One region of the Erwinia sp. E602 genome, then DNA from elsewhere that is predicted to be linked to it. Evidence: predicted binding sites of a transcription regulator. Region 1 holds the regulator's gene; each other region holds the start of a gene.
The links. The regulator CRP, encoded in region 1, controls carbon source genes, mostly activating them, when cyclic AMP is high. The targets are predictions, from matches to a motif close to ATGTGANNNNNNTCACAT.
Positions count from the first base shown of each region.

Region 2: a site for CRP is predicted at 2,826-2,843, ahead of yrbN (protein YrbN). Genes of this name have one in related genera too.
Region 3: a site for CRP is predicted at 6,495-6,512, ahead of rhaB (rhamnulokinase). Genes of this name have one in related genera too.

Region 1 is NZ_CP046582.1:346,430-356,108, forward strand. It holds gene trpS (tryptophan--tRNA ligase) at 1-6, shown strand, start outside; gene GKQ23_RS02905 (hypothetical protein) at 209-553, shown strand; gene GKQ23_RS02910 (transcriptional regulator) at 550-930, shown strand; gene tsgA (MFS transporter TsgA) at 964-2,148, opposite strand; gene ppiA (peptidylprolyl isomerase A) at 2,424-2,996, shown strand; gene GKQ23_RS02925 (aminodeoxychorismate synthase component II) at 3,133-3,708, shown strand; gene GKQ23_RS02930 (aspartate aminotransferase family protein) at 3,795-5,012, shown strand; gene GKQ23_RS02935 (YccS/YhfK family putative transporter) at 5,213-7,291, opposite strand; gene crp (cAMP-activated global transcriptional regulator CRP) at 7,351-7,983, opposite strand; gene GKQ23_RS02945 (LysR substrate-binding domain-containing protein) at 8,206-9,156, opposite strand; gene GKQ23_RS02950 (MFS transporter) at 9,355-9,679, shown strand, end outside.
Region 2 is NZ_CP046582.1:537,450-547,128, forward strand. It holds gene pnp (polyribonucleotide nucleotidyltransferase) at 1-1,713, shown strand, start outside; gene nlpI (lipoprotein NlpI) at 1,862-2,746, shown strand; gene yrbN (protein YrbN) at 2,856-2,906, shown strand; gene GKQ23_RS03910 (DEAD/DEAH family ATP-dependent RNA helicase) at 2,923-4,866, shown strand; gene GKQ23_RS03915 (luciferase-like monooxygenase) at 5,143-6,150, opposite strand; gene GKQ23_RS03920 (HlyD family secretion protein) at 6,401-7,372, shown strand; gene GKQ23_RS03925 (ABC transporter permease) at 7,354-8,505, shown strand; gene GKQ23_RS03930 (ABC transporter permease) at 8,502-9,626, shown strand; gene GKQ23_RS03935 (U32 family peptidase) at 9,619-9,679, opposite strand, start outside.
Region 3 is NZ_CP046582.1:2,404,985-2,414,663, reverse strand. It holds gene rluF (23S rRNA pseudouridine(2604) synthase RluF) at 1-800, shown strand, start outside; gene aldA (aldehyde dehydrogenase) at 1,453-2,889, opposite strand; gene rhaT (L-rhamnose/proton symporter RhaT) at 3,274-4,308, shown strand; gene rhaR (HTH-type transcriptional activator RhaR) at 4,637-5,488, opposite strand; gene rhaS (HTH-type transcriptional activator RhaS) at 5,500-6,321, opposite strand; gene rhaB (rhamnulokinase) at 6,619-8,091, shown strand; gene GKQ23_RS12380 (L-rhamnose isomerase) at 8,088-9,344, shown strand; gene rhaD (rhamnulose-1-phosphate aldolase) at 9,359-9,679, shown strand, end outside.

The DNA of each region.
Region 1 (9,679 bases):
CCGTAAGCCTTACCCGCGGGCCGTCAGGCGGCCCGCTACTTCCTTCCACTTCTACCTCCACCTCCTCTGAACGTCCCTTGTACCCATAATCCGGACTTACGGCCCTTTGGCTATGTATGCAAAGCCTCTTTGTGCTGTTTCTGGCGCGGGAGATTGAATGTCCTTATTCTGATGTTATGATCCGCCCATAAGGATATGGGGTGACAGAATGGATCAGGAAGATTATGGCTTACGAACGTTGCTTGATATGCATGGCTACCAGTTCACGCTGGATAACGGCTACTGGTGGAAAATCGAGGCCTATGGCGTTGAGAAATCACGGTTCAGACCGCATGGTATCCGCTACAACCATCGCGTTTTCGGGATGGATAATGCACATGCGATCGATCCTCCCAAAAAAGGGGGGTTCCCTGCGCGTCTGGTGGTGTATGACCATCTGCACCGAAACTCAATCGATCCGGGTTATCCCTATTTCTTTCACTCTGCCGCTCAGCTTTTAGATGATTTTTTTGCCGCAGTAGATCGCGTTGTCAGTGAGGATAGAGGTAAATGATGAAAGCATTAATCGGTGTGATCCCTGAACAGATTCTGAGAAAGCGGATGCTGGCGATTGCCTCAGGCAAATATCAGCCGCTGCCGGATGAACCGAAAGTCTGGTTTGCTTCGGTGAACGCCATCGGGCAGATCCTCAGCAATGAAAATATCGCGCTGTTACGGCTGATGGCAGAGCGGCAGCCGCAAACGATCAGCGCGCTGGCCCGGCTGTCTGGCAGGCAGGTGAGCAATTTATCCGTCACGCTGAAAACGCTGAGCGGCTATGGTTTTGTACATCTGGAAAAGCGGGGAAATTCGATAAAACCGCGTGCGCTGTATACCGATTTTGAAATCCGCATCGACAGCGTCTGGATGAGCGATAACAGCGCCGCATAAAAAAGGCCGGAATCGCTTCCGGCCTTTTTTGTTTTAGTGGGAACCCATATGCCCGTGCTGCTTGTGCTTGCTGACGAAGCCGAGCAGCAGACACATGATGAACACCACGGCATACAGCCCGTTGGCGGTCGCCAGCGCCGCGTGTGCGCCGCCTTTCTCGACGATCGGGCCGGTGACCACGAAGGTCAGCATGGTACCGACGGTGCCGCAGGTCAGGATAAAGTTCACCAGCTTCGGCGAAGAGACCTTAGTCTGCAGCGAGCCGAGAGTGATGATGGTGGTGTAGATCGCGCTGGAGAAGAAGCCCAGGCAGATCATAATCCACTTCAGCATCGAGGCATCGCTGCTGGAGATAAACCAGTACATCAACCCAGTGGCCACCAGCGCCAGTACGGTGAGGATGCGCTGCGGATCGAAGAAGCGCAGAATGGCGCTGAACGCCCACATGCCGACCATATAGGCGGTCCAGAAGTTGCCCACCAGCGTACCGGCCTGGGTGATATCCATGCCCATCTCTTTGGTGGCATACTGCGGCACCCAGCCGATAAAGCCGAGCTGGCCAAGGATGTAGCACAGCGCCGCAATCGACAGGAAGCCAACGCCGATGCCCCACTTCTCTTTTTCCACCGGTTGTCCGCTGTGGCTCTTTTTACCCAGTACCGGGAATTCGAAGCACAGCGCGAGAATAAAGATCGCCACGTAGATTACGCCTATGCAGGCATATACCCAGTACCACGGCAGCGCACGCGCCAGCAGGGCGGCGGCGATAATCGGGAAGATGGTACCGGCCATGCTGAAGAACGAGTCGGTAAACAGCAGGCGGGACCCGCGCTGACGGCCCTGGTACATGTGGGTGATCAGGAAGGTACCGATCGACATGGTGATACCGCTGACGACGCCGAGCACAAACATGCACAGTGAGAACACGCTGAGGCTGTGGGTGGTCATCAGGCCGGCGATCGCCAGGATCATCAGCACGAAGCCAAACATCAGCTGGCGCTTCAGCGGTACGATCTCCATCAGCCAGGCGTTCAGGAACACGGCAAGCAGGATACCGGCGTTCAGGAAAGTAAAGGTGTTGCTCATCTGCGCTACCGGCAGATGGAACCAGGCAGCAATATTCTCCAGTACCATGCCGGTGACGATGACCACAGCACCCGTCAACGCGTAGGAGAAAAAGCTGATCCAGGTAAGCCCAATTCGATCGCGATTAGTCATAGTGGAAACCTGTTAGAAGGAAGTCAACGGGCAGGGCGCCCGGGGAGTTGCCGGGGAAGTTTAACGATATTCGTGATCTGCATAAATCTTTACTGAAACATTAATTTTCATATTTCATTCATAATGTGATCAGGATCACCGTTTGGTGCAATGCGATAACGTTTGCGCCGGCGGCCCGGCTGAGTAAATAAAGGTAAAACACTGGCGCGGCACCGGGTGCCTCTTTACAATCAGCTGTGCTTTTATGGCTTATCGCCCCCCGTAAGGAATCTTTCATGTTGAAACGTACTTTGACCGCCATGGCGGCCGTTCTCGCGCTCTCTACCCTCTCTGCTTCTGCGCTGGCCGCAAAAGGGGATGCGCACGTGCTGCTGACCACCTCAGCCGGCAACATTGAGCTGGAGCTGAACAACCAGAAAGCCCCGATTTCAGCAAAAAACTTTGTCGATTATGTGAACAGTGGATTTTATAACAACACCACTTTCCACCGCGTGATCCCGGGCTTTATGCTGCAGGGCGGTGGCTTTACCACGGATCTGCAGCAGAAGTCGACCAACGCGCCGATCAAGAATGAAGCGGATAACGGCCTGCTGAACAAGCGCGGCACCATTTCCATGGCGCGCACCGCAGAGAAGGACAGCGCCACCAGCCAGTTCTTCATTAACGTGGCGGATAACGCCTTCCTTGACCACGGCCAGCGCGATTTTGGTTACGCGGTGTTCGGCAAGGTGGTGAAAGGGATGGACGTTGCTGACAAGATTGCGCAGGTTCCGACTCAGAACGTCGGCCCGTACCAGAATGTACCGGTGACGCCGGTGGTGATCCTCTCCGCCAAAGTCCTGCCGTAACGCTCCCCGCGCGGCCCGTGTGGCAGGCCACGCCTGCTGCACCGGCCTCACTGTTCTGCCCGCCTCGGTGGAAACAGATCTGCAGCCCGGCCTAAAATCCGTAGAATAAGCGGCAACCCGTCGATCAGGATTTTTCATGCTGCTGCTTATTGATAACTACGACTCCTTTACCTGGAACCTTTACCAGTATTTCTGCGAGCTGGGCGCGGAGGTCTGCGTGCGCCGCAACGATGCGATCACTCTGGATGAAATCAGCCAGCTGGCACCGCGTCAGCTGGTGATCTCCCCCGGCCCCTGTACCCCGAACGAAGCCGGTATTTCGCTGGAGGCGATCCGCCACTTTGCCGGCCGGCTGCCGATCCTCGGCGTCTGCCTCGGGCATCAGGCGATTGCCCAGGCGTTTGGCGCACGGGTGGTGCGCGCGCGCCAGGTGATGCACGGCAAGACGTCGGCCATCGAACATAATGACGGCGGCGTGTTTGCCGGGCTGAATCATCCGCTTAACGTTACCCGTTACCATTCGCTGATCGTGGAAAACGGTACGCTGCCCGCTGAGTTTGAACTGACGGCCTGGACGCTGCGCGACGGTCAGCCCGATGAGATCATGGGTTTTCGCCACCGCACGCTGCCGCTGCAGGGGGTGCAGTTTCACCCGGAAAGTATTCTCAGCGAGCAGGGCCATCAGCTGCTGGAAAATTTTCTCAGAACCTGATTAACGGTTGCCTTTGTGTGATTTTTTATGCATATTTTATGACTATATTTTCATGTTAATTTAACGTTCAACGGGTGAGGTAGGGAATGGCGGCTGAAAAAATGGCGGTTACGCGGGCGACCTTTGATGAGGTGATTTTGCCTGTTTATGCACCTGCACAGTTTGTGCCGGTGAAAGGAAAAGGCAGCCGCGTCTGGGATCAGCAGGGAAAAGAGTACGTGGATTTTTCCGGTGGGATCGCGGTAACGGCGCTGGGGCACTGCCATCCGGCGCTGGTTGAGGCGCTGAAAACGCAGGGCGAGACCCTGTGGCACACCAGCAACGTATTTACCAACGAACCTGCGCTGCGCCTGGCTTCAAAGCTGATTGCCGCCACCTTCGCCGACCGCGTATTTTTTGCTAACTCCGGTGCGGAAGCAAACGAAGCCGCCTTTAAGCTGGCGCGCTACTACGCCAGCCAGCGTCACAGTCCGTTTAAAAGCAAGATTATTGCCTTCCACAACGCCTTCCACGGCCGCACGCTGTTTACCGTGTCGGTTGGCGGCCAGCCGAAGTATTCCGACGGCTTTGGCCCGAAACCGGCCGACATTATTCACGTGCCGTTTAACGATCTGGCCGCGGTGAAGGCGGTGATCGACGATCACACCTGCGCCATTGTGGTCGAGCCGATTCAGGGCGAGGGCGGGGTCACGCCGGCTACGCCGGAATTTATGCAGGGCCTGCGCCAGCTCTGTGACCAGCACAACGCGCTGCTGGTGCTGGACGAGGTGCAGAGCGGTATGGGCCGCAGCGGCAAGCTGTTCGCTTATGAGCACTACGGCGTGCAGCCGGACATTATCACCACCGCGAAAGCGCTGGGCGGCGGCTTCCCGGTCAGCGCGATGCTGACCACCAATGAGATCGCCTCGGTGATGGCTCCGGGCGTGCACGGCACGACCTACGGCGGCAACCCGCTGGCCTGTGCGGTCGCCGAAGCGGCGCTGGATATCATCAATACCCCTGAGGTGCTGGACGGCGTGGCCGAGCGCCGTCAGCTGTTTGTCGAGGCGCTGCAGGCGCTGGATGCCCGCCTGGACCTGTTCAGCGAGATCCGCGGCAAGGGCCTGTTAATCGGCGCGGCGCTGAAGCCACAGCACGCCGGCAAAGCGCGTGACATCCTTACCGCCTCGGCGGCGGAAGGGGTAATGGTGCTGGTTGCAGGGACTGACGTGATCCGCTTTGCTCCGTCGCTGGTGATTGAGCCTGCCGACATTGCCGAAGGTATGGCACGCTTCGCGGCGGCGGTGGAAAAGGTGCTGGCGTAAGCCTCACCGACTTTACACGCTGACTGGCTGACTGGCTGACTGGCTGACTGGCTGACTGGCTGACTGGCTGACTGGCTGACTGGCTGAACGATCGTGTGGCGTGCTGGCGGGCGGGCACTTAGCATGGCGCCAACGGCAGCGGCGACAGCGACGGATGCCGGTGGGTAACGGTGATGCTGAGGGCGGGAGCGATCCCGCCCTCAGTTTTTTTTGCCCAGACGGCGGCGCAGCCAGCCGCCGTGGTGCGGGCGCTGGCTCCATGTCAGCGACGAGATAGTGTGCATTATGCTGAGGTGGCTGAGGATGCGCTTAACGTGGCGTTCGACCACGGTGGTTGGCCCGCCGTGGAGCGCCTCAGGCGCTTCCAGCACGTTGCTCTCCGATCCCGGTCCGTCATACTCCAGCCGCTGCTGACAGCGCTGCAGGGCAATCTCACAGGACTGCAGATAGCGCTCCGCAAGCGATCGGGTCAGCATGGTATGTTCGCGCGCCAGGATGGTAATGGCGTTGATATGTTCGACGATAAACTGGCTGTGGGTCACCCACAGCTTCATGTCGGAGAGATAGCGTGAGTTAAAGCCCGGCTCCTGCATCGCCTGGTTCAGCGAGTTAAACAGCGCGTTGTGCGCCTGGTTGACGCGCATGCGCTGATACGCCAGCTTGCCGGCATCCTGCTCGTCGCCCAGTAACAGCCGCAAAGCCTCCTGGTCCGCCTCCAGCGCGTCGTGCGCGTTCTGCCGCAGCAGGCCGTTCTGCCACTGTGGCCACAGCCAGATCATGCCGCCAAAGGCGATCAGGCAGCCCATCAGCGTATCCATCAGCCGCGGCAGCAGAAAATCGGCACCGTTCAGCGACAGCAGTTGCAGCGTCCATACCGTGGTCACCGTAAAGCCGACCGTGGCCCAGCCGTAGAACGGGCGGATAATCAGGTAGCTCACCAGCGTAATCGCCAGCATCAGCAGCAGCACCACCGACTCCGGCGCGTGCAGGCGCAGGGTGAGTGCCGCCACCGCCAGCCCGGCCAGCGTGCCCAGCGCACGGTGTTGAATGCGTACCCGGGTAGCGCTGTAACCGTTGAGGCTAACGAACATCACCGTCATCAGCACCCAGTAAGGTTTGGGCAGGTTAAAGAACAGCGCCAGCGTACTGGCAAAGGTCAGCATCACCGCATAACGGGCGGCGGTGCGCAGCGCGGTGGACTTCAGCGACAGGTAGCTTTTCAGCGCCGGGATCAGCGGCAGGCGGCGCTGGCGGTCGGCCATCAGGTCGCGGCGGTAGAGCGGCTGCTGGGTGCGCAGCAGGCGGGCGATACGGCTGAAGTGGTAATAACAGAAGTTGCCGACCGGATTGTCAGGATGCTGGCGGGCGATCTTCTCCAGCGCCTGTAGCTGTTTTTCCATGCCAAAGCGCGCCGACAAACGATGGTAGAGGATATCATCCGCCAGCGTGCGCAGCCGCGCGGCAATAATCCGGGCGTTCCAGCGGATCACCGCCTCTGCATGGCTCTGTTCGACCAGCTTTTGCACCTCCTGCGGCTGATGCAGGCTGACGGCGATATGCTCCTGCAGATCCAGCGCCACCTGAAAGGCGCGCGTCAGCCGCCGGTAGTGCTGATCGCGGCCGGCGGAGAGCATATGCATCTGCTGATAGCAGGTATTAATCAGGTCGACCGCCTTCTGCTGACGAATCAGCAGCGGCGGCAGCGCGGTATCGGGGTCGGTCAGGCGGGTCAGCAGGGTATATTTGGCTTCGCAGTAACCCGCCAGTTCACGGTAAAGCAGGCTCAGGGTTTCCCGCAGCGGCTGCTCTTTCCACAGCCAGAACCAGAAGCCGTTAAACAGTCCGTACCACAGGGTGCCGCAGATAAACAGCAGCGGCGGCTGCCAGACAGGCACCCGGCCTGCCAGGCTTAAGGTAAAGATGGCGGCGATCAGCGACGCGGGCAGCAGGCGGCCGTGCAGCGGGCTGATTTCACCCAGCACGCCAAGCACCATCGTCATCAGCAGCAGGATCAGCGGCAGCGGCACGCCCTGTGCCCCGGCATACTGGATCAGAAAACTGCAGCCGGCAAACAGCGAGCCGCCGACGATCAGGCGTTTAAAGAAGCGTTTATGCAGGGTATCAAGGCCGGCGTTGTTGCAGCAGGCGGGGACTAAAGAGAACAGCAGACCCTGTTGCAGGGCTCCGAACAGCCAGCCAGTCGCCACCGGCAAACAGAGCACCAGCGTTTGCCGCAGGGCGTAGTTGACCTCAGGGTGATAGATGAGTCTACGCCACATGCACCGTACCCATAAAAAAGGCGCGACAGAAGCCTGTCGCGCCGCAGGATTAAGATCGGTTAACGGGTGCCGTAAACGACAATGGTTTTGCCGTGTGCGGAGATCAGATTCTGATCTTCCAGCATTTTCAGGATACGGCCCACGGTTTCACGGGAACAGCCGACGATCTGGCCGATCTCCTGACGGGTGATTTTGATCTGCATGCCATCCGGGTGGGTCATGGCATCGGGCTGTTTGGCCAGATTGAGCAGGGTCTGGGCAATACGGCCGGTGACGTCGAGGAAGGCGAGGTTGCCGACCTTTTCAGACGTCACCTGCAGACGACGCGCCATCTGCGAGGAGAGACGCATCAGAATATCCGGGTTAACCTGAATCAGCTGACGGAATTTTTTGTAGGAAATTTCAGCCACTTCACAGGCCGCTTTCGCGCGCACCCAGGCGCTGCGCTCCTGCCCCTCTTCAAACAGGCCCAGTTCGCCAATAAAGTCGCCCTGGTTCAGGTAGGAGAGGATCATCTCTTTGCCTTCTTCATCCTTGATCAGCACCGCTACCGCGCCTTTGACGATGTAGTAGAGGGTTTCTGCCTTTTCACCCTGATGGATCAGCGTGCTTTTGGATGGATATTTGTGAATATGGCAATGTGACAGGAACCATTCGAGAGTCGGGTCTGTTTGCGGTTTGCCGAGAACCATTCGCTGTTATCCTCTGTTTTGTCATCGAGCCCAAAAACAGGGGCTGCTCTCCCTGCCAGGCGTTGAAATAGTCAAGCGTTTCCCTGAGGGAAAATGATACGGGTCTCTGTTCAGAGCATGGCTCGCGTAGGGGGCCCGTTTTTACCGTGCATGATGGTGACAGTAAATATTACAGCTTTGTTTGTAGCACAGCTTTACATAACTGTCTTGTGTTGTATCGCTTCAGCATAGCGGGAAAAGGGAGGGCGTGCTGTTTTTGCCGGTAGAACAGCGCCACGCGTCACGCCCGCTGGCTTTCTCAAGTATTTTCAACAGCTGCTGCGCGCTGGCGGTCAGCGGCGAGTGGCTGGAGCAGACCGCGCCATACCGCAGCGCGGGCAGCGTGCCGATCGGCAGCTGCACCAGGCTGTGCGACCAGCGGCTCACCACCGGTTCCGGTAACAGCATCAGGTATCCCGCACGCTCGACCAGTTCGATGGCGGACAGTAACGAACTGGTGCGCAATGCCGGCTGCGGCAGCGCCTGAAAAAAGCGTTTCAGCTCATCATTTAACGATGACAGCGTGGCGCTCTCATCTTCTGCCAGCAGCCATTTTTGCTCGCTCAGCTGGGTTAACGCCCGCGCCCGCCGCGCCGGATGATTTTTGCTGGCGACCACGCACAGCGGCACCTGAAAGAGCGGGGTGATCACCAGCCGCTCCTGCTTAAGATCGGCGGGAACCGGCCCGGCGGCAAAGTCGATCTCGCCGCTGTTCAGCAGCGGCAGCAGGCTGCGCATCAGGCCCTCTTTGACGCTTAGCCGGGCCTGCGGGTGGCGCAGGCGAAATTTTTCGACCACCTCCGCCAGCATCGTTGAGCCCACCAGGCTGCAAACTCCCACCGCCACCTGCCCCTGCTGAGGATGCTGGGCGGAGTAGATTTCATCCCCCGCCCGCTGCAGCTCCTGCAGGATAAAGCGGTTGCGTACCGCGAACAGCTGGCCGCTGGGCGTCAGGGTGATCCCGCCAGGGCCGCGCAGAAACAGCGCCGTTTGCAGCGTATTTTCCAGTTCCTTCAGCGCCCGGCTGATGGCCGGCTGTGACTGTGCCAGCGTGCGGGCCGCCGAGCGGATACTGCCCTGACGCACGACTTCTTCAAACACCCGCAGCTGCTGCATTTTAGGTAGATAGCGCATCCCGTTCTCCTTCACTGATGCCAGAAACGTATCAGGGCAACGAAAATTTCATCTTACCTGACTGATGTAAATCCCTGATGGTGTTGTGGACATGTTAAATCATTGTGCTTGTTTCGTTGTGATGTTGCTCACAGCGCGGGACAGAGACTGACGGACGTAATTGATTGATTCCTTTTCAGTTAATTAGGAGAAACAGCAATGGATAGACGCGCACGCCTGGGAATGATCCTGATGTTATTTGCCGGCTATACCCTGATTTATATCGATAAAACCGTGATGGGCTTTGCGCTTCTGCCGATACGCGCAGAGTTTAACTTCACCCCGCAGCAGGTCGGCCTGATCCCGGGCTTATTTTTTTTCTCCTACACCCTGTTTCAGATCCCCGCCGGCTGGTTAAACGACCGGCTGGGCTACCGGGCGATGCTGGTGATGTCGCTGGCGCTGGTGGGCGTATGTGCCCTGCTGTTTGGCTGGTGGGGGCTGGGCCTTGGCTGGCTGATCCTGTTTCGCATGCTGGCCGGCA
Region 2 (9,679 bases), 190 kb from region 1:
CTGTCTGGCCTGCCGTTCAACGGTCCAATCGGTGCGGCCCGCGTTGGCTACATCAACGACCAGTACGTGCTGAACCCAACCAGCGACGAGCTGAAAGTGAGCAAGCTGGATCTGGTGGTTGCCGGTACCCAGGGCGCGGTACTGATGGTTGAATCTGAAGCGGAAATCCTCAGCGAAGAGCAGATGCTGGGCGCCGTGGTGTTCGGCCACGACCAGCAGCAGATCGTCATCGACAACATCAACGCGCTGGTCGCCGAAGCCGGCAAGCCGCATTGGGACTGGACGCCAGAAGCCGTCAACGAAGCGTTAACTGCACGTATCGCCGCGCTGGCTGAAACCCGCCTGAGCGACGCATACCGCATCACCGAAAAACAGGAGCGTTACGCTCAGGTTGGCGTGATCAAGTCTGAAACCACTGCAGCACTGCAGGCGGAAGACGAATCACTGGACGCCGGTGAAATCAGCGACATCCTGCACACGCTGGAGAAGAACGTGGTGCGTAGCCGCATTCTGCGTGGCGAACCGCGTATCGATGGCCGTGAAAAAGACATGATCCGTGGTCTGGACGTGCGTACCGGCGTACTGCCACGTACCCACGGCTCTGCGCTGTTCACCCGTGGTGAAACGCAGGCGCTGGTCACTGCCACTCTGGGTACCGCACGTGATGCGCAGAACCTGGATGAGCTGATGGGCGAGCGTACCGACAACTTCCTGTTCCACTACAACTTCCCTCCGTACTCTGTCGGTGAAACCGGCATGGTCGGCTCGCCGAAGCGTCGTGAAATTGGTCACGGTCGTCTGGCGAAACGTGGCGTGCTGGCCGTTATGCCGAAAGGCGACGCGTTCCCGTACACCGTGCGCGTGGTGTCTGAAATCACCGAATCTAACGGTTCCTCGTCAATGGCGTCCGTGTGCGGCGCATCCCTGGCGCTGATGGATGCGGGCGTGCCAATCAAGGCCGCCGTAGCCGGTATTGCGATGGGCCTGGTGAAAGACGAAGACAACTTCGTAGTCCTGTCTGATATCCTCGGTGACGAAGACCACCTGGGCGATATGGACTTTAAAGTGGCCGGTAGCCGTGAAGGTATCACCGCGCTGCAGATGGACATCAAAATCGAAGGTATCACCCGCGAAATCATGCAGGTGGCTCTGAACCAGGCTAAGGGTGCGCGTCTGCATATCCTCGGCGTGATGGAACAGGCGATCAGCGGACCGCGTGGCGATATCTCTCAGTTTGCACCACGTATCCACACCATCAAGATCAGCGTTGATAAGATCAAAGACGTGATCGGTAAAGGTGGCTCGGTGATCCGTGCGCTGACCGAAGAGACCGGCACAACCATCGAAATCGAAGATGACGGTACGGTGAAAATTGCCGCAACCGACGGTGAGAAGGCGAAATTCGCTATCCGCCGTATCGAAGAGATCACCGCAGAAATCGAAGTGGGCCGTATCTACAGCGGTAAGGTTACCCGCATCGTTGACTTCGGTGCCTTCGTGGCGATCGGTGGCGGTAAAGAAGGTCTGGTCCACATCTCTCAGATCGCTGACAAGCGCGTTGAGAAAGTGACCGACTACCTGCAGATGGGTCAGGAAGTACCGGTTAAGGTACTGGAAGTTGACCGTCAGGGCCGCGTGCGCCTGAGCATCAAAGAAGCCAGCGAGCAGGCACAGCCTGAAGCCGCAGCTTCTGAAGCACCTGCAGCAGAATAAGTACCACGACCTTTACGCGTGACCCGGATGACGGCGGGCAAAGCCCGCCGTCTTTCAGGTCACGTCGTTTCATCGCGAGGGCTGGATACCTTGTGGACGGCAGGCGGGTGACAGGATTATCCCTTATGTTTGTTTTCGGGAGTAGGTAATGAAGCCATTTTTGCGCTGGTGTTTTGTTGCGACAGCTTTAACGCTGGCAGGATGCAGCAACACCGCATGGCGTGAGAACGAAGTACTGGCCGTTCCTCTGCAGCCTACGCTGCAACAGGAAGTCATTCTTGCTCGCATGGAACAAATACTTGCCAGTCGGTCATTGACCGATGATGAACGCGCACAGCTGTTATATGAGCGCGGAGTGTTGTATGATAGTCTTGGTCTGAGGGCACTGGCGCGGAATGACTTTTCGCAAGCGCTATCCATCCGACCAGATATGCCGGAAGTATTCAATTACTTAGGCATATATTTAACGCAGGCAGGCAACTATGATGCTGCCTATGAAGCGTTCGATTCTGTACTTGAGCTTGATCCAACTTACAATTATGCGCATTTAAATCGAGGCATCGCCCTGTATTACGGCGGTAGATTTAAGCTGGCGCAAGATGATCTGCTGGCGTTTTATCAAGACGATCCCAACGATCCCTTCCGCAGCCTGTGGCTGTATCTCGCAGAACGCGAGATCGACGCAGACCAGGCCAAAGTCGCGCTAAAGCAGCGCTACGACAAAGCGGTTAAGGAGCAATGGGGATGGAATATTGTCGAGTTCTACCTGGGCGACATCAGCAATAAAACGCTGACAGAACGACTCCAGGCGGACGCAACGGATAACACCTCGCTCGCTGAACATCTCAGTGAAACCAACTTCTATTTAGGTAAGTACTACCTAAGTCTGGGGGAGAAGGACAACGCAGAAGCGTTGTTCAAGCTGACGGTCGCTAACAACGTACACAACTTCGTTGAGCACCGATATGCATTGTTGGAGCTGGCGCTACTTGGCCAGACACAAGACGATCTATCAGAATCTGACCAGCAATAGCTGACGAACTTTTTTTGCCCAATTTTCGAAAAGTCATCATCTTAACGGATGAGGGCCTTTTTGTTCGTCGAAACCACTAATTTGAGCCGGTTCACACTTTTTGATGAAAATGACTGAAAATTTTCACGACGAGTTATGTAGACTGGCCGCCGCAATCTAAGAGGCACGTGTACTACATGACTGATATCCAAACCACTTTTTCCGACCTTGGCCTGAACGCTGACATCCTTGAATCACTGAACGGCATGGGCTACGTGAAGCCATCCCCAATCCAGGCTGAGTGTATTCCTCACCTGCTGGCGGGCCGTGACGTGTTAGGCATGGCGCAGACCGGGAGCGGTAAAACCGCGGCCTTCTCTCTGCCGCTGTTACACAACATTGATCCAACCGTTAAAGCACCACAGATTCTGGTGCTGGCACCGACCCGCGAACTGGCGGTGCAGGTTGCTGAGGCAATGACCGAATTCGCTAAACACATGAAAGGCCTGAACGTGGTGGCCCTGTACGGCGGCCAGCGTTATGACGTTCAGCTGCGCGCTCTGCGCCAGGGTCCACAGGTTGTTGTGGGCACCCCGGGTCGTCTGCTGGATCACCTGAAGCGCGGTACCCTTGACCTGTCTAACCTGCGTGGCCTGGTGCTGGACGAAGCCGATGAAATGCTGCGTATGGGCTTCATCGAAGACGTTGAAACCATCATGGCGCAGATCCCGGACGGTCACCAGACCGCGCTGTTCTCTGCCACCATGCCGGAAGCGATCCGTCGCATCACCAAGCGTTTCATGAAAGATCCGCAGGAAGTGCGCATCCAGTCAAGCATGACCACCCGTCCGGACATCAGCCAGAGCTACTGGACTGCATTCGGCCGTAAAACTGACGCGCTGACCCGCTTCCTGGAAGCTGAAGACTTTGACGCTGCGATCATCTTCGTGCGTACCAAAAACGCCACGCTGGAAGTGGCCGAAGCGCTGGAGCGCAGCGGTTACAACAGCGCCGCGCTGAACGGTGACATGAACCAGGCACTGCGTGAGCAGACGCTGGAGCGTCTGAAAGACGGTCGTCTGGACATCCTGATCGCCACCGACGTTGCGGCCCGTGGCCTGGACGTTGAGCGTATCAGCCTGGTAGTAAACTACGACATTCCTATGGATGCCGAGTCTTACGTTCACCGTATCGGCCGTACCGGTCGTGCGGGCCGTGCTGGCCGTGCGCTGCTGTTCGTTGAGAACCGCGAGCGTCGTCTGCTGCGCAACATTGAACGCACCATGAAGCTGACCATTCCTGAAGTGGATCTGCCAAACGCAGAACTGCTGGGCCAGCGTCGCCTGGAGAAGTTCGCGGCTAAAGTTCAGCAGCAGCTGGAAAGCAGCGATCTGGACCAGTACCGTGCGCTGCTGGCTAAAATGCAGCCGGAAGACGAGCTGGACATCGAAACGCTGGCCGCAGCACTGCTGAAAATGGCCCAGGGCGAACGTCCACTGATCGTGGCTGCTGATGCACCACAGCGTCCGCGCCGTGAATTCCGTGAGCGTGACGATCGTCGTGATGACCGTCGTGGCGATCGTCCGGACCGTGGTCCGCGTGAAGCCCGTGCAGAAGGCGACCGTCCACGTCGCGAGCGTCGCGAAGTTGGCGATATGGAAGTTTACCGCATTGAAGTGGGCCGTGATGACGGCGTTGAAGTGCGTCACATCGTTGGCGCTATCGCTAACGAAGGCGACATCAGCAGCCGTTACATCGGTAACATCAAGCTGTTCGGTACCCACTCCACCATCGAGCTGCCGAAAGGCATGCCGGGCGAAGTTCTGCAGCACTTCACCCGCACGCGCATCCTGAACAAGCCGATGAACATGCAGCTGATCGGTGACGCGCAGCCGCGTCCTGAACGCAGCGCTGACCGTGGCGGCGAACGTCGTCCAGGCGGCCCGGGCCGTGGTTTCGGCGGCGGTGAGCGTCGTGGTCCTGCTGATGGCGCACGTGGTCCTTCTGAAGGCGGTCGTCGCTTCAGCAACGAGCGCAGCGGTGAGCGTCGCAGCGGCGGTTTCAGCCGTGACGGTGGCGCTTCCCGTGGCCCGCGTCGCGAAGAAGCCGGTGCAGCACCTGCCCGTCGTCGTGATGCATAATCACCTGTCGCAGGCGGCATAGCCGCTGATGCACAGAAAAAACCAGCCTGCGGGCTGGTTTTTTTTTGCGGCTGATACTGTGCCGGGCACCGGTTGTCTGCGAACACTGCGCCCGTTTCAGGTCGCCTCGCCTGCTGGCATCGTGCCCGGCTTACGAAGCATCTACACTCCGTAAAGACGCCAGAAGCGTCATCCGTAACAGCTCAGCACGGGCCATCAGTGATGCCGTGTACCGGCTCCCATCGCTTAATGTTCTGTATTGTATTAAGGGCCGTCTCACAGCGACCGGTACGCCTCCATCGCCAGCGCGAACGAGTGCAGCCGCGCCTGGGGATCGAAGATCTGGCCGTTAATCATAATCTCATCTGCCTGGGTTTCGCGCAGCAGCGCGGCCAGTCCGTGGCGCACCTTCTCTTTACCGCCGACCACCGACATGCTCAGCGCCTGCTGCACGCCGTACTGCTCACCGGCGCTCCACAGCTGATGCAGGTTGGTTACCGGTGCCGGCAGCGGCCCCGGCTGCCCGCGGCGCAGGTTGATAAACTGCTGCTGCATCGAAGTGAACAGGAAGTTCGCGTCGTTATCGCTGTCGGCGGCCACCACGTTGATGCACACCATGGCGTAAGGCTTCTCCAGCCGCGCGGACGGCGTAAAGTTCTCGCGGTACAGGTGCAGCGCCTGCAGCAGCAGCTCTGGCGCAAAGTGTGAGGCAAAGGCGAATGGCAGGCCGAGCTTTGCCGCCAGCTGCGCGCTGTACAGGCTGGAACCGAGCAGCCACACCGGAATCTTCAGCCCGAGGCCGGGCACCGGCTGCACCGTCGGGGCATCGCCCTGTGCGGCGTCAAACCAGCTCACCATCCGTGACACGTCTTCCGCGAAGGTATCGCCCTGGCCGTTAATATGGCGGCGCAGCGCCATCATGGTGCGCTGGTCGGAGCCGGGCGCGCGGCCGAGACCCAGATCGATCCGCCCCGGATAGAGTGACTCCAGCGTGCCGAACTGTTCGGCAATCACCAGCGGCGCGTGGTTGGGCAGCATGATGCCGCCGGACCCGAGGCGCAGCGTGCGGGTATTGGCCGCCAGATAGCCGATCAGTACCGAAGTGGCGGCGCTGGCGATGCCGGTCATATTGTGGTGCTCCGCCAGCCAGTAGCGGTGGAAGCCGAGCTTCTCCGCCTGCTGAGCCAGCGCCAGCGAGGTATGAAAGGCGTCACGCGCGGTGGCGCCCTGTGGGATCGGGGCGAGGTCGAGCAGGGACAGCGGAACGGGGTTGATCTCAGACATAGTGGCTCACTCAGTTAATGTCCTGTAGGCAAAACACGAAAACCTCAAGGCTACGCGATCCTGTTGCGCGGCGATTGTCCGTTTCGAGCACTGTTAAAAGACAAACACCGGCGCGGCAAAGTGGTTTAACGTCAATAAACGCATCACTGCTGCATTTATAGTAAGCGCCTCCGGATTTGTCGATTGCGAAGGATACTGCAATGTTCTGCCTCTCCCGTTCCCGCCTGCCCGTTGTCTCAGGGGCCCGTTAGTGAAAAAAAACGTCTTTATTACCCTGCTGGTTATGGTGCTGGCGGTGGCGCTGACCGTGCTGTTCCGCGCCCACAGCCGCGACCTGCTGCTGCAGGGGGAGGTCGATGCCCGCGAGGTGATTGTCTCCTCTAAGGCGCGGGGGCGGGTGGTGGCGAAACTGGTGCGCAGAGGCGATGACGTGCGCGCCGGGCAGCCGCTGCTCCGGCTGGACGCGCCGGAGCTGATTGCCCAGCTAAAATCCAGTGAGGCCGCCCGCGATCGGGCGCAGGCGGTTCTCGACCAGTCGCTGAACGGCACCCGTGAAGAGACCATCCGCAACCTGCAGGCGCTGCTGGACCAGGCGCGGACCGGGCTGGTCAATGCGCAGGCCGCCTGGCGGCGTGACGTGGCGGTGGCGGCGAAGGGCTTTATCTCAGCGCAGGAGCTGGATAACGCCCGCCAGGCGCGCGACAGCGCGCAGCAGCAGGTGCAGGCGGCTCTGGCGAACCTCGACCAGGGGCTGCATGGCGATCGTACTGAGCAGCGGCAGGCCTTTTCCGCCCAGCTGCGCCAGGCGGAGCAGGACCTGCTGCAGATCAAGGCACAGACGGACGAGCTGCTGGTGCGGGCACCGGTGGCGGGGGAGGTCGGCCCAATCCCGGCGGAGCAGGGTGAACTGATGAACGCCGGCAGCCCGCTGGTGACGCTGGTGGAACTGCCGTCGGCGTGGTTTGTCTTCGACCTGCGTGAGGATATCCTGGCGAACGTGCACAAAGGCGATAAGGTGCAGCTGCGGGTGCCGGCCCTGAATAACCGCATGATTGCCGCCGAAGTGCGTTACATCGCCCCGCTGGGCGACTACGCCACCAAACGCGCCACCCGCGCCACCGGCGACTTCGATCTGAAAACCTTCGAGGTGCGCCTCTATCCCGACCGGCCGGTTGCCGACCTGCGTCAGGGGATGAGTGCCTTATGGCTGTGGCAAAAGTAGTTCCGGCGTTGCTGAGTTTTCTGCACGCCTTCCGCCATGAGGTGTTCAACGGCTGGCGCAAGCCGGTGGTGCACTGGCTCGGCTGGTGCTTTCCGCTGCTGCTGTTTGCGCTGATCGCCAGCGACTTCTCTGAAGGCACCCTGCTGAACCTGCCGGTGGTGGCGGTCGACCAGGATCACAGCACGCTGTCGCGCACGCTGATCCGCGATCTGAATGCCGGTTCGCACGCGCAGGTGACGCTGGCCGGCAACAGCAGCCAGGCGCTGGAGGCGTTGCAGAGCGCCCGCGCCTACGCGGTGCTGCTGATCCCACCGTTTTTTGAAGCCGACACGCTGGCCGGCCGCCAGCCGCAGCTGACCCTCTACTACAACGCGCTGTTCTACGGTGCCGGGTTCTACTCCACCCAGGACTTCAGCGGCCTGGTCAGCGCGCTCAGTGCCCCGTACCAGACGGTGCTGGCGGCCGCCAGCGGCCGGGCGATGGCCCCGCTGCCCAGGGCCACGCTGGAGTATGACAGCCTGTTTAACGCCAGCGGCAGCTACATCTACTTTCAGCAGTTTGCCGCCTGCATCCACCTGCTGCAGCTGTTCACCGTCACCTGCACTATCTATATGCTGGCGCGCGCCCGGCCGCTGATCCATCAGCGCCACTTTGCCATGGCCCTGCTGGGCAAGCTGGCCCCGTATACGCTCTGTTACACCGTGCTGCTGATGGTCGAGCTGGCGCTGCTGATCGGCGTGTTCAGCGCGCGGGTGGTCGGCAATCCGCTGTATATGGTCTGCGTGGCGTTTTTCTACGTGATGGCGGCGCAGAGCCTCGGCGTGCTGCTGTTTACCTTCACCGCCAGCGCCATCACCGCCTACACCCTGATGGGGATCCTGGTCAGCATTGCGCTGACCTTCTCCGGCACCGCCATTCCGGTGCTGTCGATGCCGTGGCCGGCGCAGCTGGTGGCCAACCTGGAGCCGCTGACCCACGCGCTGAACGCGATGTTTGACCTGTTCCTGCGTGACGTACCGGGCACGCCGGTGGCCAGCGTCTGCGGCGTGCTGCTGCTCTATCCGCTGGCGGTGGCGCTGCTGGTGCGCCGCCGCCTGTTCCGGCGGCTGTGCCAGCCGGAGGAGGCGCATTGAAACTGTGGTGGCAGACCCTGACTAATACGCTGAGCGGCATGCTGCAGAAGCCGATGTGGATGATGCTGATCGGCTCGCTGTGCCTGATGAGCGTGGTTTATCTGCACGGTACGGTCTGGGACCTGCCGGTGGCGGTGGTTGACCAGGATCACAGCCCGGCCAGCCGCATGCTGATCCGTCAGCTGAACGCCACGCCGAAAATGACCGCGGTGATCTACCCTGGCCTGCCCGAGGCGCAGCGCGACCTCGGGCTGCGTAAGGTGTTTGCGGTGCTGGTACTGCCGCAGGACCTGGAGAAAAAGATGCTGGCGGGCAATGCGGTATCGCTGCCGGTGTTCGGCGATGCCACCAACCGCATGGCCAACGGGCAGATTCAGGTCGACGTGCTGGCGGCCTGGCAGCAGGTGCTCGGCCACTACAACCGCGCGCTGATGCAGCAGCAGGGGTTCAGCGCCCGTCAGGCGGCGGTGGTGCTGACGCCGTTTATCGGCCAGACGCAGGATCTGTTCAATCCGGGGATCAGCTTTGCCGCCATCGTATTCCCCGGCCTGCTGGTGATGATGATGCAGCATACGCTGCTGATTGCCAGCGTGCGGGTAAATATCACCCTGCGCAGCCAGGGCCAGCCCCCGCTGGCGGTGACGCTCGGGGCGCTGTCGGCGCTGATCCCGGTATGGCTGTTTCTGTCGCTGGTGCTGTTCGGCCTGTGGCCGTGGCTGCTTGGCTACCGCCAGACCGCCACCCTGCCGGAACTGCTGCTGCTGACGCTGCCGTTTCAGCTGGCGGTGCTCGGTCTCGGCAAGCTGGTCACCGAATGCCTGCACCGCATTGAGCACATCTATCTGTCGCTGTCGTTTATTACCACACCGGTCTACTACCTCTCCGGCACGCTGTGGCCGGTGCAGTCGATGCCGGACTGGGTGCGCGGCTTTGCGATGATGCTGCCGTCGACCTGGGGCACGCGGATGATTGCCGGGGTCAACCAGATGGGGCTACCGCTGAGGGAAGTGAGCGGCGATGTCATGATGCTGCTACTGCTCGGTGCGGGGTATGCGCTGCTCGGGCTGCTTATCGCCCGCCTGCGCAATCCGCGCAGGCGGCGTAAAACCGCCGTTAGCTGACCAGCTCCAGCCCGGCCACCCGCCGCCAGTAGCCGTTGCAGTCCGCCTGCCGC
Region 3 (9,679 bases), 2.1 Mb from region 1:
TTGAACAGGGAAATGTGTTTATCAACGGCAAGCGCGCCGCCGTCGGTGACCAGGTGGTGGCTGGCGACGTGGTAAAGGTGAACGGTCAGCTGATTGAACCGCGTAACGAAGAGGATCTGGTGCTGATTGCCCTCAACAAGCCGGTTGGCATCGTCAGCACCACCGAAGACGGCGAGCGCGACAACATCGTCGACTTCGTTAATCACAGCAAACGTGTGTTCCCGATAGGCAGGCTGGACAAAGATTCGCAGGGGCTGATCTTCCTGACCAATCACGGCGACCTGGTGAACAAAATCCTGCGGGCCGGCAACGATCACGAGAAAGAGTACGTGGTCACGGTTAACAAGCCGGTCACCGAGGAGTTTATTCGCGGCATGGGTGCCGGCGTGCCGATGCTGGGCACCGTCACCAAAAAGTGTAAGGTGAAAAAAGAGGCACCGATGGTGTTTCGCATCACCCTCGTGCAGGGGCTTAACCGTCAGATCCGCCGCATGTGCGAACATTTTGGCTACGAGGTGATGAAGCTGGAACGTACGCGGATCATGAACGTCAACCTGAAGGGCATTCCGCCCGGCGAGTGGCGTGACCTGACCGATGACGAACTGATCGCACTGTTTAAGCTGATTGAGGACTCCTCTTCAGAAGACAGCAGTCACAAAACGCGTCAGAAACCGTCCCAGGCAAAAAAACCGGCCAGCGGCGCGACCAAAGGTGGCGTGACGAAAGCCGCTGAGAAAGCCACGACGCCCTCTAACCGCAAGCGTTTTGCCCAGCCAGGGCGTAAAAAGAAAGGGCGCTGAGTCATCGTTCAACGGCTGCCGCAGCGGCCATTTGTCCAGCCGATCCTGCAGACGGCGTTAGGCACCAGTATGTTCTGCAGTGCAGTGGAGCAAACATAATAAAGGGTGCACGTGGCGCTGAATGAGTTCATTGGGTAGCTACAGGGAAAGAAGGCATAAAGCGTGTGGAAAAGCGGTTGTTAGCAGAAGTTTTATACAATTCTCACGGGTGATGGTGCTAATAATGCATAACGGTGATGTGCATCAACGTCGCCGTCATCGTTTTGCTAACGGCGACCCTTTAATTATTAATCAGCTATTTTCACAGTGTTTCTTTTTCTTCGATGCTTTCCACCAGTCCCAAGGCCATTTGGCAGGATAGGTGCCGCCACTGACTGATTTTATCTGTTGTTTGTTCAATATTTTCATGGTATTCCCCCTTGATTGAGGAGGTCAATTTACGCAATAACAGGAGGATGAATTGTGATTATGATCACTTAATGGCTGCAAATTAAAAATATGGATTAAATACTAAATAAAGCAATTAAAGTTCGGGTGTAAGTTTCTAAATGCTTCATAATTTCGCGAGATATTACTATTTCATCGCGGCTGCGGCGGAGGGGAGCGGCGGAGGATAAATTGACGCCGCGCCTTATTTGCGCGGCGGGTGTTACTAATACTGTAAATAAGCTACGTGGGTCTGCAGGTACTCTTCCAGCCCGTGGCGGCCGTCCGCACCGCCGATGCCCGATTTACGCCAGCCGGCGTGGAAACCCTGCATCGCCTCGAAGTTTTCGCGGTTAACGTAGGTTTCACCAAACTTCAGCGCTTTTAACGCGGTCATCGCGGTATTGAGGTTCTGCGTGAAGATTGACGAAGTCAGGCCGTACTCGCTGTCGTTGGCCAGCGCGATCGCTTCATCCAGCGTGCTGAACTTCATCACCGGCAGCACCGGGCCGAAGGTCTCCTCCTGCATAATTGCCATCTCCTGCTGCACGTTGGTCAGCAGCGTCGGCTGGAAGAAGAAGCCTGTGTCACCCGCGCGCTTACCGCCGGTGACCAGCGTGGCACCGGCCGCCAGCGCGTCGGCCACCTTCTGCTCAACGCGCTGCAGGGCAGCGGCGGTGATCAGCGGGCCCATATCCAGCCCTTTCCGGGTGGCCGGATCGCCAAAGGTGACCTGCCCGAACGCATGGGTCAGACGTTCAACCACCTGGTCATAAACGCCTTCCTGCACGTAAAGCCGCTCGGCGCAGTTGCACACCTGCCCGGTATTGATCATCCGTGAGGCGACGATCGCCCTGACCGCCAGATCGAGGTCGGCGTCGTTCATGACGATTGCCGGGGCCTTACCGCCCAGCTCCAGTGACACCTTAGTGACGTTTTTCGCCGCCGCCTGCATGGTGGCAATACCGGCACCCACGCTGCCGGTCAGGCTGACCAGACCAACCTTCGGGTTGGCCGCCAGCTCCGGGCCCAGCTCCGGGCCGTAGCCGGTCACCAGGTTGAACACCCCGGCGGGCAGGCCGATGCTGTCAACGATCTCTGCAAAAATAATCGCGTTATTGGGCGTCAGCTCGCTCGGCTTAATTACGATGGTGTTGCCGGTCAGCAGCGCCGGTGCGGCCTTGCGCGCGATCAGGAAGAACGGGAAGTTCCACGGCAGAATGCCGGTGGTGACGCCAATCGCCTTCTTAAACACCAGAATATTTTCACGGGCGCGATCGCTCTGCACGATCTCACCTTCATAACGACGCGCCCAGCCGGCCATATAGTCAAGGTAGTCGGCGGTGAAGAACACTTCGGTCTCCGCCAGCTCCTGAGTTTTACCGCCTTCGGCTACGATGGTGGCCGCCAGTTCGCTGGCGCGCTGGCGGATGCCGGCGGCCAGCTTCTGCAGCCAGTTGCCGCGCTCCACGGCCGGCAGCGCTTCCCAGCCCGGCTGTGCGGCTGCGGCGGCATCGATCGCCCGTCGCGCGTCTTCGGCGCTGCCTTCAGGAATACGCGACAGCACGGCTTCGGTCGCCGGGTTAATCACCTCGATCCAACGGCCGCTGCGGTTTTCCACGAACTGGCCGTCGATATACATCTGATGCTGAACTGGGGTCATTGGTTGGATCCTCGTCAAAACGTGTTTATACGGTTGTTAATAAACAGGCAGCGCGCTGTTACACGGGTAAGAAACTGACGCATTCCGGCGGGCACTTCCTTGAGCTGACTGCCAGCAATGAGAGCCCGCTGGCAAAATTGACAAGAACGCCATGACCGGGCTGGCAAAACCGACAGTAAATCCCGAATATGAGCGACTTAGCTAAAAACGGACTTTTTCAGTAGCAAAACGGTGATTTCGGTGGATTTGTGACAGCGGTCGGCAGAAGCCGCTGAATTTTGCCATTTCCGTACAATCCGGGGCAGCCAGCCAAAGGTTGCCCGGAGGGGCTTCTCCGTAGACTCCTTCGTCAACAGGGCAAACAACAACGAAGGAAAACAACCAATGAGTGAAGCGATTATCTCTGGCATTCTGTGGCACCTGGTGGGGGCGGCCAGCGCCGCCTGCTTCTATGCGCCATTCAAGAAGGTACGTAACTGGTCATGGGAAACCATGTGGTCGGTCGGTGGAGTGATGTCATGGCTGATCCTGCCGTGGGCGGTCAGCGCCATCCTGCTGCCCAACTTCTGGGGCTACTACAGCTCGTTCTCGCTGTCGCAACTGCTGCCGGTGTTTCTGTTCGGCGCGATGTGGGGCATCGGTAACATCAACTATGGCCTGACCATGCGCTACCTCGGCATGTCGATGGGCATCGGCATCGCTATCGGCATCACGCTGGTGGTCGGCACGCTGATGACGCCGCTGCTGCAGGGGCGTTTTGTCGAACTGTTCAGCTCGTCCGGCGGCCGCCTTACGCTGGTGGGTGTGCTGGTGGCGCTGATTGGCGTAGCGATCGTCTCCCGCGCCGGGCTGCTGAAAGAGCGGGCGATGGGCATCACCGCCGAAGAGTTTAACCTCAAGAAGGGGCTGATCCTCGCGGTACTCTGCGGCATCTTCTCCGCCGGCATGTCCTTCGCCATGGACGCCGCCAAACCGATGCACGAAGCCGCCGCCGCCGCCGGTATCGACCCGCTCTACGTCGCGCTGCCAAGCTACGTGGTGATCATGGGCGGTGGCGCACTGATCAACCTCGGCTTCTGCTTTATCCGCCTGGCCACAAAAGCCAACCTGTCGGTCAAAGCCGACTTCTCGGTTGCCAAATCCATCCTGATCGCCAACGTACTGCTCTCACTGCTTGGCGGCACCATGTGGTACCTGCAGTTCTTCTTCTACGCCTGGGGCCACGCCCGCATCCCGGCGCAGTATGACTTCGTCAGCTGGATGCTGCACATGAGCTTCTACGTCCTCTGCGGCGGCCTCGTCGGCCTGGTGCTCAAAGAGTGGAACAACGTCGGCCGCAGCCCGGTCCGCGTCCTCACCGTCGGCTGCTTCGTCATCATCCTCGCCGCCAACATCGTTGGCCTCGGCATGGTCTCCTGATCCCCCGGCTGGCGGCACACCGCCGCCAGTCATAAAACCCGCAGACCACAAAGAAGTAGATTATCAGGGAGGGCAGTGGGATGAGCCCGCAGCGGGGTAACCCGCGGAGGGTCGCCCGCTGACAGGCCCGCCAGTCTCGATCAACCAGGCAACGAGCTTGTACTCTCGATCCCAAAAACAACGAGCCCTTAAAAAACCAGCAGACAACAAAGAGTCAGATTATCAGGGAGGGCAGTGGGATGAGCCCGTAGCGGGGTAACCCGCGAAGGGTCGCCCACTGACAGGCCCGATAGTCTCGATCAACCAGACAACGCGCTTTTATTCTCGATCAAACAGAAAGCGCAACCACCCCGCGTAAAAACTGCTGTCGCCATGCGCTCGGCGTCATCCCCGTCTCACGGGTAAACACCACCGAAAAATAGTTACTGTCATCAAAACCACAGCGCGCCGCCACCTCACCAATCAGACAATCGCTGGCGCGCAGCAAATACTTCGCCTGACACAACTGCAGCTGCCGCACATAATGACCAATCGTCATCCCGGTCTGCTGACGAAACAGCTGCTTCAGCCCGCGCTCCGACAGCTGATGATGCTGACAAAACCGCGCCAGATCGAACGGCTGCGCCATCTGCCCCTGAATCGCCGCCATCAGCAAATCCAGCTGCTCCCCCTCCGGCAACTGATACGGACAATCGGCCGCGTAACGGTGCCGCTGCAAAATCAGCGCCAGCTGCAAAAACAGCGCCTCGCTCAGCTGCCGCGACAGCGGATCGGTCTTGCGGCTCTCCTGCTCCAGCTGCTTCACCACCCCGCGCGCCAGCGCCATCCCGCGCAGCGTCAACCGCCAGGCCCCGGCGTCACGCGGCGGTAACAGCTGCTGCCAGTCCAGCGCCAGCTGGAAACGCTCCGGGCAGTAGATAATATTGTCCAGCACCAGATCGTGCACTGCGTCAAAACTGTGGCAGTCATCGGCGTGCAGATAAAAAATATCACCGCAGGTCACCAGCCACGGCCGATCGTTCATCACGTGCAGACCGTTGCCGCGCCAGACCAGCACCAGCTCGTTGAATTCATGGACGTGCGGAGGGAAAGAGGGCTGCGGGGTGCGCTCGGCCACCGCTACCGGCAGCAGCTCAGAGGGCAGATAGTCAGCTTTTAACAGCCGCAGGGGAGCAGTCACGGGTCACCTCATCAGTCATGTTGACGCAGTGTACGCGGTGCGCTGCCAAACTCACGCTTAAACAGCGTTGAAAAGTGATTGCTGTCACCAAATCCACACTGAAAAGCGATATCGGTAATGCGCATATCGCTGTGGCGCAACAGATGGCGCGCCTCCAGCAGGCGCAGACGGTTCAGATAACGCTGCGGCGTACTGCCGGTCTGCTGCTTCAACTGCCGGTGCAGGGTACGCAGCGACAGCGCAAAACGATCGGCCAGCGCCTCCCAGTCGATCTCCTCGCTGTAGTGGTCGGCCAGCCAGTCCAGCAGCGCGCGCAAACGCCCCTCATGATCGTCCGCCTGCGCGCTGCTGCTTCCCTGACGCAACAACAGCAGCAGCTGCATAAACTGCATCTCACGCGTGGCCTGCGCGGCAAAACCCTCTTCAAGCGGGCTGGCCATCTGCGCGGTCAGCTGATGCGCCTGGGCCAGCACCTTGCTGCTGATGCGCCAGTGCGACGGATAGTGGCCGTTCTGCTCGGCCGGCAACAGCTGCTGCAGCCCGGAGAGGAAATGGAACGCCTCCGGCCCGCGGTACAGCACGTTGGTCAGGCACAGGTTGTCGGTCTGCTCATACAGATGGCGATCGTGATTGCGCACAAAGCAGACGCAGCCGCCGCACAGCGGCTGCGACTGGCCGTTAAACACGTGGATCCCCGAACCCTGTTCAACGATCACAATCTCATGGAAGTCATCGTGATAGTGCTCGGGGAAGCTGCCCTGCGGGGCCCGCGGTTCAATCGCCACCGGACAGTGACCGGCCGGAAAAAAGTCAACGCTGTGCAATACGGTCATGATCGCCCCTCCTTAACAAACAGTTCACAGAGTCTACCCAGCGCCCGACGCGGGCACCTTGAATTTACGACAGCAGAAGCGGCGATCGCCGTCAGTTATTAAAGAAACCGCCGTCGGCGTTGCGAAAATGAGGCGGGCGTCACAGAAGCATTTTCCGGCCCTCTGCGGTAAAAGTGTGAGCCTGTTCACGTTCATCTTTGCCGTTTTGCCAGTGAGCAGATCGGACTGGCAGTGGCAAGAAGGTGGCAAAACGCGGCTCTTTTACACTGGTCACATTGATTGATCGGGAACGTAACTATGAGCACTCGTCATTTTGTCGCTATCGATTTAGGCGCCTCCAGCGGCCGCGTGATGCTGGCCAGCCACGCCGCGCAGGGCGGCGCGGTCAGCCTGCGGGAAATCAGCCGCTGTACCAATAAGCTGGTCAACGTTGACGGCCGCCAGTGCTGGGATCTCGACGCGCTGGAAGCCTTTATCGTCGCCGCACTGGTCAGCCTCGACGCCGAAGGCATCGTGCCCGAGAGTATCGGCATCGATACCTGGGCGGTGGACTACGTGCTGCTGGACGCCGACGGCCAGCGGGTTGGCCTGCCGGTCGCCTACCGCGACGACCGCACCCACGGCCTGATGGCCCAGGCCTGCCGCGAGCTGGGCAGCGAAACCATCTATCAGCGCACCGGCATCCAGTTCCTGCCGTTTAACACCCTCTACCAGCTGCGCGCGCTGTGCCGTGATAACGCGGCCGACCTGCCGCAGGTGGCGCATGCGCTGCTGATCCCCGACTATCTGCACTACCGGCTGAGCGGTGAGCTCAACTGGGAGTACACCAACGCCACCACTACCCAGCTGCTGAATATCCACAGCGGCGAATGGGACAGCGAACTGCTGCGCTGGTGCGGCGCAAACCCGGCGTGGTTTGGCACGCCTTCGGCCCCCGGCCGCCGTATCGGTGCCTGGACCAGCCCGCGTGGCCACGCGATCCCGCTGGTGGCAGTAGCTACCCACGACACCGCCAGCGCGGTGCTGGCCACGCCGCTGAGCGATGCGGACGCCGCTTATCTCAGCTCGGGCACCTGGTCGCTGATGGGCTTTGAAAGCCGCCAGCCGTTTACCGACGGCGCGGCGCTGCAGGCCAATATCACCAACGAAGGTGGCGCGGAAGGGCGCTTCCGCGTGCTGAAAAACATTATGGGGCTGTGGCTGCTGCAGCGGGTGTGCAGCGAGCTGGAAATCAGCCAGCTCGCTCCGCTGATCGCCGACGCCGAACGCCAGCCGCTCTGCCGCTGGCTGGTTAATCCCAACGACCATCGCTTTATCAACCCGGCCAATATGGTGCGCGAAATTCAGGACGCCTGCGCCGAACTGGGCCAGCCGGTGCCCGCCACCGCCGCCGAGCTGGCGCGCTGCATCTTTGACAGCCTGGCGCTCTGTTACCGCCAGGTGCTGCGGCAGCTGGAGACGCTGCGCGGCGGGCGGTTCAGCCAGCTGCATATCGTCGGCGGCGGCTGCCAGAACCCGCTGCTGAACCAGCTGTGCGCCGATGCCTGCGGCATCCCGGTGCTGGCCGGGCCGGTGGAGGCCTCGACCCTCGGCAATATCGGCTGTCAGCTGATCGCCGCGGGGCAGGTCGCCGACGTCAGCGCCTTCCGCCAGCAGCTGCGCCAGCATTTTCCTCTTATTCGTTTTGAACCTCACGGCAGTGATGCGTATCGCCCCCATCTGGCGCGATTTGAGTCACTGACGCCATCAGCTAAGGAGCTTTGTGTATGACCCAGGCAATTGACCAGGCCTTCGCGCTGGCAAAACAGCGTTTCGCCGATATCGGCGTGGATGTGGAAGCGGCAATGACCCAGCTCGACCGGCTGCCGGTATCGATGCACTGCTGGCAGGGCGACGACGTGCGCGGCTTCGAAAACCCGCAGGGCGCACTGACCGGCGGCATTCAGGCCACCGGTAACTACCCGGGCCGCGCGCGCAGCGTCGACGAACTGCGCGCCGATCTGGAGCAGGCAATGAAGCTGATCCCCGGGCCGAAGCGGCTTAACCTGCACGCCATCTACCTGGACACCGAACAGACGGTGGATCGTCACGAGATCAAGCCTGAGCACTTTGCCGGCTGGGTCAGCTGGGCGCAACAGCACCGGCTGGGGCTGGACTTTAACCCGACCTGTTTCTCCCACGCGCTGAGCGCCGACGGCTTTACCCTCGCGCACGGCAACGCGGAGATCCGCCAGTTCTGGATCGACCACTGTAAGGCCAGTCGTAAAATTTCAGCGTACTTTGGCGAGCAGCTGGGCACACCGTCGGTGATGAACATCTGGGTGCCGGACGGCATGAAGGATCTGACCGTCGATCGCCTGGCACCGCGTCAGCGGCTGCTGGAGTCGCTGGATGAGATCATCAGCGAGAAGCTGGACGAATCGCTGCATATCGACGCGGTGGAGAGCAAGCTGTTCGGCATCGGCGCGGAGAGTTACACCGTCGGTTCCAACGAGTTCTGCCTCGGCTACGCCGCCAGCCGCCAGATCGCGCTGACGCTGGACGCCGGCCACTTCCACCCGACCGAGGTGATCTCCGACAAGATCTCCACCGCCATGCTTTACGTGCCGCGCCTGCTGCTGCACGTCAGCCGCCCGGTGCGCTGGGACAGCGATCACGTGGTGCTGCTGGATGATGAGACCCAGGCCATCGCCAGCGAGATCGTGCGGCAGAAGCTGTTCGATAAGGTACATATCGGGCTGGACTTCTTCGACGCGTCAATTAACCGCATCGCCGCATGGGTAATCGGCACCCGCAACGCGAAGAAGGCGCTGTTGCGCGCGCTGCTGGAGCCGGTCGACCAGCTCAGGGCGCTGGAAAACGGCGGCGACTATACCGCGCGGCTGGCGCTGCTGGAGGAGCAGAAGTCGCTGCCGTGGCAGGCGGTGTGGGAGGCCTGGTGCCTGCGTCACGACGTGCCGGCCGGTGCCAGCTGGTTAGGCGACGTCCGTCAGTATGAACAACAGATTCTCAGCCAACGTTAAGTTAAGGAAGTAAAATGCAACAGATTCTTAAATCCTGGTTTGTGCAGGGCATGGTGAAAGCGACCACCGATATGTGGCTGAAGGGCTGGGATGAGCGTAACGGTGGTAACGTGTCGCTGCGCCTGCTGGACGAGGAAGTGCAGCCGTTCGCCGCCGATTTTTATCCCGAGCCGCGCACGCTGGAGCTGAGCCAGCCCGCGCCCGAGCTGGCCGACTGCTGGTTCCTTGTGACCGGTTCCGGCAAGTTTTTCCGCAACGTGCAGTTAGATCCGGCCGACTGTCTGGTGCTGCTGCGCGTCAGCAGCGACGGCCGCGCCTTTACCATTCACTGGGGG